Regions from separate parts of the Ruminococcus sp. RTP21484sp1_RTP21277st1_D2_RTP21277_210401 genome, predicted to be linked through region 1. Evidence: riboswitches for the same ligand, from Rfam matches in the RefSeq annotation. Region 1 holds a riboswitch; the other holds the start of a gene.
The links. Region 1 has a riboswitch for FMN ahead of ribD (bifunctional diaminohydroxyphosphoribosylaminopyrimidine deaminase/5-amino-6-(5-phosphoribosylamino)uracil reductase RibD). Riboswitches for the same ligand answer to the same signal wherever they lie in the genome.
Positions count from the first base shown of each region.

Region 1 (4,625 bases):
TAGTTCCATCTTCTTTCATAACTTCACAGCACACGCCGCATTCTTTCAGTCCGGCAAGTCTCATAAGATCTGTTGTTGCCTCTGTATGGCCATTTCGTACCAAAACCCCGCCTTTTCTGGAAATAAGCGGAAACACATGTCCCGGTCTTCTGAAATCCTCCGGTTTTGACTGATCATCCACACACTTCATGATAGTATAGGAGCGCTCTTCCGCAGAGATACCTGTGGTTGTATCTGCGTGATCTACTGCCACGGTAAATGCTGTACTGTGATTGTCCGTGTTCTCCGCAACCATCGGCGGAAAGTTCAATCTCGCCGCAATTTCTGCACTCATCGGTGTACAGATAAGACCCTTTGCATAGGTCGCCATGAAATTAATATTTTCCCTGGTCGCAAACTCTGCCGCACATATCAGATCTCCCTCATTTTCTCTGTCCGGATCATCTGTGACCAGAACTATTTTTCCTTCCTTAAGATCCCTAAGTGCTTCTTCAATTGTGTTGTACTGATAATTTTGTGACATAGTGTATATCCTCCTGTTCTAAAACCCGAATTCTTCAAGAAACTCCATCGTAATTCCGGATTCTTTTTTCTCTTCTTCGTTTTTTCTGATGCCAAGCAGTTTTTCTACGTATTTTCCGATCACATCATTTTCCAGATTAACCAGATCCCCCGGCACCTTTTCCAAAAGAGTGGTTTCTTCTCCTGTATGTGGAATGACCGACACCTGAAAACCAGCTTCATCAACCCTTGCAATTGTCAGGCTGATCCCATCAATACAGACGGATCCTTTTTCCACGATCAGATGCAAAATCTGTGGCGATGTCTCAATTGATACCCAGATGGCATTTTCTTCCCGGAGCATGGAACGTATCACGCCAGTCCCATCAATATGGCCGCTTACTATGTGTCCCCCGAACCTACCGTCTGCAGCCATTGCACGTTCCAGGTTTACCTGGCTTCCGGCCTTGCAGCTGCCAAGACTGCTTCTTCTGATCGTCTCTGCCATCACATCGGCAGTAAATCCGTCCGGCTGAATCGACGTAACTGTCAGACACACACCATTCACAGCGATACTGTCACCGATCCTTGTCCCTTCCAGGACTTTCCGGGCTTTCACTGCCAGGATCCCTGATTCCCCTGTCAGCTGTATATAACGGACTTTTCCTTTCTCTTCTACGATTCCTGTAAACATGATTCCTCCTGTTTTTTATCACACACCTGACATTTTATCCGGATATCCTCACCGATCTGACAGATATCTGTATATTTCAGTTCCACTGCTTCAGACGGCAGTTCAACTCCAATACCCTCTACCGGTGTCTTCCCAGCCACACCGCCAAACAGCTTTGGTGCCACAAAAGCCTGTACTTCCTTTACAATTCCAGCTCGCAGTGCACTGTCATTTAACGTACCTCCTCCCTCCAGGAGGATGCTGTCAATGCCTCTGTTTCCAAGATCTGCCATCAGCTTCTTAAGGTCTATCTGATTCTTTTCGTCGGGACAGTAAATGGTTTCAACTCCCATGGTATGTAATATTTTTATTTTCTCTTTTGCATTTTTCTGTTCTGCATAAGCCACGATCGTCCGGTACTTTTCCGCACTTTTTACAATCTGACTGCCCGGCGGGATCCTGAGCTTACTGTCACACACAATCCTGACAGGACTTTTCCAGCCTTCTACCCGGACGTTTAACATCGGATCATCTGCAAGCACAGTTCCAATACCAGCCATGATTCCCATGTACTGATGCCGCATATGCTGTACTTCTTTTCGTGCAGATTCTCCGGTGATCCATTTTGATGCTCCTGTTTTCGTTGCGATCTTCCCATCCAGTGTCATGGCATACTTCATTACCACATAAGGGGTCTTCGTAGTAATATAATGGAAAAACACCGGGTTCAGCTGATCACATTCTTCTCTCATAAAATCTTCAACTACTGTTACACCGGCTTCCCTTAACATCTGTACACCTTTTCCTGCCACTTTCGGATTCGGATCTCTGGAACCGATCACCACTTTTCTGATCTTCTGTTCAATGATCGCTTCCGTACATGGAGGTGTTTTACCATGATGACAGCAAGGCTCCAACGTGACATAAATCACCGCACCTTCTGCTGATTCTGTAAGAGAAGCAATTGCATTACGTTCCGCGTGAAGTTCTCCATACTTTTTATGATAGCCTTCCCCGATGATCTTTCCGTCTTTTACGATCACTGCCCCTACCATAGGATTGGGATTCGTCCAGCCTTCTCCTTTTTTGGCCAGTTGAATAGCCCGAAGCATATATTCCTGATCCGTCATTTCTATTCCTTCTTTCTTATTCCTGTTCTTTGCCTGGGCTACGCCGAGGCTTTTAAACATGTGCAATCGGATTCACAGACAAGTGAATGGTATAGTTATTTCGAAAACGATGTACCAGATACAAAAAAAGCCTGCAGAAATATCTGCAGGGTGGAATTGATCTGTTACATATGATTGATAAATGAATGTCTGATTTTCCTATATAAAAAGCTCTGAAATGGATCACCATCTCAGAGCTCTGATACTACATTCATTCATACAAAAAATCAACTGTACTATCATCTTCTTCCATCCAGACTGTACTGTCGGCCCCGGAATCTCACCGGATCATGCCTCTCGGCTCGCGGGCTTTACCGCCGGTAGGGAATCTCACCCTGCCCTGAAGATATCTTTTTGTTTATTTTAATACTTTATCTGTTGTTTGTAAAGCAGAATTTTTATTTTACTTAGTTTACTGATGGAGATAGAATATCCATATACACAATAAATATCCTCATTTTATCCATATATTATATCGTTTTATGAATTGTTTTTTCATTAAAATTACACTATTTTTTCACTATTTTTCATTACTTCATCGTTTTCGCCAGTGAATTGAGCAATGCCCACATCTCTGGATTAGCCAATACTTTTGCCAGAAGTTCCGGATCGACTTCATCAGCAACAGAACCGTCACAAGCAACCAAACGATAACGGTTTCTGTATAGAGTTGGTTGAAGCTTCTGGTTAAAGATTTGCAAAAGTTCCCATAGTGCATTATCTTTTAATTTTGCACGCTGGTGATAGAAAGCGGCTTTTGATGGTGTTTCATCAGTGCGTCCGAAAAAATGATAAAGTTCTCTCTCTCTGATATTGTATATCCACTATAGTTTTAGATGTATCATCTTTACCATCTTGAATTGATCAGAAACTGTCATACTGACCTTTGTGGATAGCTTTAAGCCATTTTTAGGGATGTAACGATAGTATGGTTCCTCCGCAATCACCTTCACATTACCCCCGATCTTTGCTGCCAGTTCTTCCGCTGAATTCACATAAAAGAACATTTGTGCATCGGCATGGCCGACCTGTTTCATATATTTTTTCTTCATCATGGTCATTCCTCTTTTGTTCACCGTATCAAAAACAACTTCCATATTTCCAAATTGCCCAATCATACGCAGAAGGGCAATGACCTTATGTTCCTCAAAATAATGAAATAACCCGCCTGCAGTAACGAGAATAGGAGCATCAAATACATCATTGCGAACTTTTTTGATCCAATCCTTTGCAAAGGCATCCCCGGAAATATATAATTCCCTCTCTGGTTCGGGAAGAAGTCCCCGCCGGTATTCGATTACATGAGGCAGATCCACGGCATACCAGTGTGTCTTTCCGTTATCACATCGGTGATAGGTTGTCTCCAGACCACAGCCCAACTGGACAATCACACCGTCCGGTCTGCGTTCCAGAAAAGTCCGAATAATCCGATCCATATTAGCAGACCGGGAAGCAGAGGCCAAAAGGGTATACTGGCTCTGCATATTCTGTTTAATCAAGTCTGAAGGCAGCTTCTTTTTCAATTCCAATGCTTTTTTATCATATAAAATTTGCGGGTAATGCTCACTAGCATAAATTCTTCCCAGCATAGGGACGAACAGTGTATCCTCCACGACTCCTAACTTGGACATAGCCAAACCTCCTGTTTTGATACATTACTTTCTACCGACAAGCAACCGGGAAGAACCTAGCATCATCATGGCAGCCCGACGGTGGGCGCCAAAAGCTTCCTGTGCGGTATCAACAAGTCGTACTTCCTCATACCCCATATCCCGCAGTTTCTGCGCAAAACCTTCCATGTCACCGTACATCTTTTGTTTCATATCATCGTTAAGTGCAAAGACGCCGCCTTTTTTCAATACCCGCAGGCTTTCCAGCAGCAGTTTCTGCATATCTGCACCCATGACATTGTGATAGACATAGTTGCTGATGACCACATCAAAGCTCTCATCAGGAAAATCCAGCTGCTTCGCATCACCGTGCTGAAATACACAGCGGGAAGCCACGCCCTCACTTGCAGCATTTTTCTCGCAGAGTGCCTTGCTGTAATTGTACACAGCGCCCCAATAATCAATACCGATTACTTTTGCTTTCGGCCATGTCAGAGCCGCACGGATTGTCAGCGCTCCGGAGCCGCAACCTACTTCCAGAATCTTGCCCTCACCGTCATAGTCTAGGTGCGAGAGGACAACCCGGTGAACCTGTTCCATGATTCTGCCACCGCCAAAGGCATACTGCCGCCTGATCCATGTGATCCAGATCAGCAAAACCACAAGTGCGAT
Region 1 covers NZ_JBCOMJ010000017.1:53,627-58,251, forward strand. Annotated here, with positions in the region: gene AB5706_RS12500 (bifunctional 3,4-dihydroxy-2-butanone-4-phosphate synthase/GTP cyclohydrolase II) at 1-523, opposite strand, end outside; gene ribE (riboflavin synthase) at 542-1,195, opposite strand; gene ribD (bifunctional diaminohydroxyphosphoribosylaminopyrimidine deaminase/5-amino-6-(5-phosphoribosylamino)uracil reductase RibD) at 1,177-2,304, opposite strand; FMN riboswitch at 2,581-2,695, opposite strand; gene AB5706_RS12515 (class I SAM-dependent methyltransferase) at 3,168-3,974, opposite strand; gene AB5706_RS12520 (class I SAM-dependent methyltransferase) at 3,999-4,625, opposite strand, start outside.

Region 2 (4,625 bases), on a different contig from region 1:
TTCTCTTCTCTTGACATTGCCTTGCAGAAAGCCTTTTTCAAACACGCTTTATAGCGTGTTTGGCAGAGGAATTAGAGAGTTGGATTAAAATGTTAGAAAATATGCTTGTTGTGTATCTGGTTTTAGTTAATATCGCAGCCTTCGGGATGTACGGCATGGACAAGCAGAAAGCCATCAGAAAACAGTGGCGCATCCCAGAGGCTCAGCTTCTTGCGGTGGCTGCCATTGGCGGTTCCGCTGGGGCTCTTCTTGGAATGCAGTTTTTTCATCATAAAACCAGAAAGTGGAAATTTCGCCTGGGTGTGCCGTTAATTCTGGCAGCGCAGTTGATACTGTGGAGAGTCTTGCAGTAGACGGTGGATAATTTGCTTCCAAAATGAATTTCCTGTGGAAAACAGGACAGATTGCTCTGTTTTAAATGGGTATTAGTTCCTGCCGCTTTTGCGATTTTGAGCGGGGTGGACGAAATTGTTTTTGGATAACAAGGGACAAAGTTGTTTGTGGGAAAGGACTGAAAAAAGGAGATGGGAATTTGGAAGGACAGGTTATAGAGAATGCAGTTCAGGAGACTGTCCAGGAAACAGTGGATAAAGTAAACTCCAACTGGGATCAGATCAAGGCTTACTTTAACGGTCATATTCCGGATTTGATCAGCTTCGGAATGAAAGTGGTTCTTTCTATTGTAGCGTTTTATGTGGGAACAAAGCTGATCAAGTGGCTGCTGAAGGTTGCGAAGCGTTCCATGGAAAAGGCCGGCATAGACATGGGGGTTGCCCAGTTCATCTGTTCTTTTGGGAAATTTTTGCTGTATCTGATTCTGATTTTTAATATAGCTACTAATTTCGGTGTGAAGGAATCTTCCGTAGCAGCTCTTCTGGGAACTGCCGGCGTTACCATCGGTCTTGCTTTGCAGGGCGGTCTGGAGAATCTGTCTGGCGGCGTTATGCTGCTTTTGTTTAAGCCTTTTCAGGTAGGAGATTATATTATACAGGATCAGGCTGATGGAACGGAGGGAACCGTATATAAGGTTGAGATGTTCTATACGACCCTGATCACCATTGACAATAAGCACGTAATCATTCCAAATGGAAAATTATCCAACAGCACCATTATCAATGTAACTGCGCAGAATTTGCGTAACCTGGAAATCAAAGTGGGAATTTCCTATGATTCCGATATTAAGAAAGCAAAAAAGCTTTTGCAGCACATTTTACAGGAAGATCCCGGAACCAAATCGGACAAAGACATGCTGGTCTTTGTAGACGAACTTGCTGACAGTGCCGTAGTCATGGGTCTTCGCGTCTGGGTGCCTACCGATAAATACTGGAAGATCAAATGGCGCCTCAATGAGAAAATCAAAGAATCTTTTGATGCCAACGGAATTTCCATTCCGTATCCGCAGATGGATGTACATGTGGTGGAGACAAATAAAGACAAATGATAATAGATATATAATAGAAAATATGAAATAGATGTACAAATAGATTTCCTATTGAAATTATCTTATTTCTATTGTATAATCCACCATGAAAAGAAAATTTCTTCGGGGCAGGGTGATCGAAATCCTTGGAAATCGAAATTCCCTACCGGCGGTATAGTCCGCGACCCGCTTTGGCGGCTGATTTGGTGAAATTCCAAAACCGACAGTAAAGTCTGGATGAGAGAAGAACGCGCAGAATATTTAGATCGGTTGATATTTTTTTGTACGTGCTCATTGCCCCGGAAGAGATTCCGGGGCTTTTTATGTGGTGATTTTAACGTTACTGGTTACTGTTCACTCCGTTCACAGTAACACGCTTCGCGATGCACAGAAATCATGCATTCGCATGATTTCGCGCGGCAATTCTCGGGTTTTCTGTGAACTTTGTTCACAAAAAACACCTCGCGGAACGTTACCAGTGAACAGTAACCGTTACTGTTTACTGGTAACATTTTAATCCCATACTTGCAGAAATTTTCTTTAAATATTATAATTTAAGGAGCAATGAGTATGAGCGAACAAGTAATCAAAAATGGAAACGTAATGGAGCGAAGCCGCACCAGAACCATTGCCCAGGTAGCAATGTTAGGTGCTGTGGCAGGTGTGTTGATGAATTTTGAGGTACCGCTGCCATTTCTGGCACCGTCCTTTTATCAGTTGGATTTCTCTGAGATTCCAGCACTGATCGGTTCTTTTGCAATGGGACCTGTAGCAGGTATACTGATTGAACTGGTGAAAATTCTGGTACATCTGGTAACCAAGGGAACTATGACAGCAGGCGTTGGTGATGTGGCAAACTTCCTCTTTGGCTGTTCTTATGTAGTTCCAGCCGGACTGATTTATCGTTATCAGCATAAGAAGACAAGAACACACGCAGTGGCAGGTATGGCAGCAGGTGTAATTCTTACCACAGTGCTTGCATGCTTTGTAAACGCATTTGTACTTCTTCCGGCATACGGCAAGGCATTTGGAATGCCGGTACAGGCATTTATTGAAATGGGTGCAGCAGTACACAGCGGTGTAACCAACCTTCTTACTTTTGCAATTATGATTCTTGTACCATTCAATTTATTTAAATACACATTAACCTCAGTGATCGTGTTCTTTATTTATAAAAGAATCCGTGTGATTCTTCGCGGTGACTGATTCTCTGTTCCTTGGTGAGATCTAGAGCCTGTTTGAAAAATCATTCCCGCAATCTGCACGCCCCACTTTGCGGTATATTTTGCCCGAATTCGGTTGCCGTAGCCCGCTACGGCGCCCTTATCCGGACAAAATCTCCCACAAATTGTGACGCACATCTTGCAGAAAGCCTTTTTCAAACACGCTCTAGCGAGACCTCTGACCAGAACAGCAAGAACTGACGAAAAGAGGTTCCTATGGGAAAAATCAACAGCATTACCAAACAGACAGATAATCGTTATGTAAACCTTTATAATGTAAAAGCCACCAGTGTGCACAATACCCCGGTAAACTATTTTGTGTCTTCCCGTGCAAAAGATGTAGACAGCCTGAAAATGGTGACACATAAGAACAATCCGGACGGTGTGATCATTTATAGCATTTATGGCGAAAAACATGACAAAGTGGTGTTGATTCGCCAGTATCGTTATACATTAGGTGATTATATTTATGAATTTCCAGCTGGTCTGGTAGAGCCAGATGAGAATTACCATGAAGGCGCAATTCGTGAAATGTACGAGGAAACCGGACTGAAGCTTGATCCTATTCCGGTAGCAGAAGCTTACCAGAAGCCCTATTTCACTACTGTAGGAATGACAGACGAGTCTTGTGCGACTGTATATGGATATGCCAGCGGCGAAATCAGTTCCAAGGCACAGGAAGATACGGAAGAGATTGAAGTGATTCTGGCGGACCGCGAGGAAGTGAAGCGGATTCTGAAGGAAGAGAATGTAGCGATCATGACGGCATATATGCTGATGCATTTTCTGGAAGATAAGGAACCATTTGGATTTTTGAATAAGATCAGGTAAAACAAAATCCCCGAAATTTTCGGGGATTTTGTTATTCATAGTATTCAATATCCTGACCGGAAGTATCGGATGAGCTGTCTCTATTATCGGAACCGGTACCAGAGCCATCCTCTGTATAATCAAGGTCTCCGCTGTCTTCTGTTCCGTAGTCCTCTGAAGGATCCTCTGTATAATCAGGAATATCGGTATTATCGGTAGTGTCGCTTCCTGAACTGTCTTCGGAATCTTCTGTAGGATAAGTAATCTGACCACTGTCAGAGGAATCCGTATCTGAATTATCATAGCTGCCGTCTACCTGGCTGCTGTCATAAGAAGTATCGTTCTGGCTGCTATCGTAAGAACTGTTATAGTTGCTGTCCTGGCTGTAAATCGGAAATTCAGCCTGTTCAGCCTGTTCAGCTGCAGTTTCCGGTGCTTCTGTCAAAGTGGTCTTGGCTGTGGGAACACGGCTCTCCTTGGGAACCACTACGGAAATTCCAAACATAGCCATACTAAGCAGAACCGCTGTGGATGCGATATGGAATTCATCTTTGTATCTCATAAATATTACACCTCATAAGTATCTTTATTAACGGTTATTCAACAGATATCCCAATTATAACACATCCAGGAATGATTTTGTAAAAAATAAAAACAGTATGGTTAAGAATAGTCACAAAGTCTGGATAAAATAGTCAGTTTATGTTATATTATATAGGAAAAAACATGTAACTTATTTATCTGATTTTATAAGTTTTTTTGTGGAGGGAACGGATAAGAACAGATAGTATAAGAATATAATTTCTATTATAAGGAAGGTGAGCAATTGGAAAATTATACTAAGTACAAGCTGAAAAGCAGTGATGAGCTTGCATCAGTGCTGAACGGCAAGGACAACCTGTTTGTGATTGCCTGTAATAAGTGCTTTAAGGAATTTGAGACGGTTGAGGAACCGGATTGCGATGAATTCCTGAAGTTTGCAAAGGAGCAGGGAAAGACTGTCACAGGTAGTGCGAAAGTTGATTTCTTATGCAACAAAATGCATACAGAAAGAAAATTGCAGGATCTGCTTCCGGAAGGAACAGAGAATGTGGTAGTAATTTCCTGTGGTCTTGGTATTCAGACTGTTGCGGATCTGGCAGGTAAGCCGGTTGTTGCTGCAAGCAATACCC
Region 2 covers NZ_JBCOMJ010000011.1:21,877-26,501, forward strand. Annotated here, with positions in the region: gene AB5706_RS09110 (DUF1294 domain-containing protein) at 90-353, shown strand; gene AB5706_RS09115 (mechanosensitive ion channel family protein) at 533-1,441, shown strand; FMN riboswitch at 1,536-1,673, shown strand; gene AB5706_RS09120 (ECF transporter S component) at 1,991-2,626, shown strand; gene AB5706_RS23095 (DUF6783 domain-containing protein) at 2,590-2,940, opposite strand; gene AB5706_RS09135 (NUDIX hydrolase) at 2,860-3,474, shown strand; gene AB5706_RS09140 (hypothetical protein) at 3,506-4,015, opposite strand; gene rsxC (electron transport complex subunit RsxC) at 4,280-4,625, shown strand, end outside.
Region 2: linked by a shared signal. The riboswitch ahead of AB5706_RS09120 (ECF transporter S component) and the one ahead of ribD (bifunctional diaminohydroxyphosphoribosylaminopyrimidine deaminase/5-amino-6-(5-phosphoribosylamino)uracil reductase RibD) in region 1 are both predicted to bind FMN.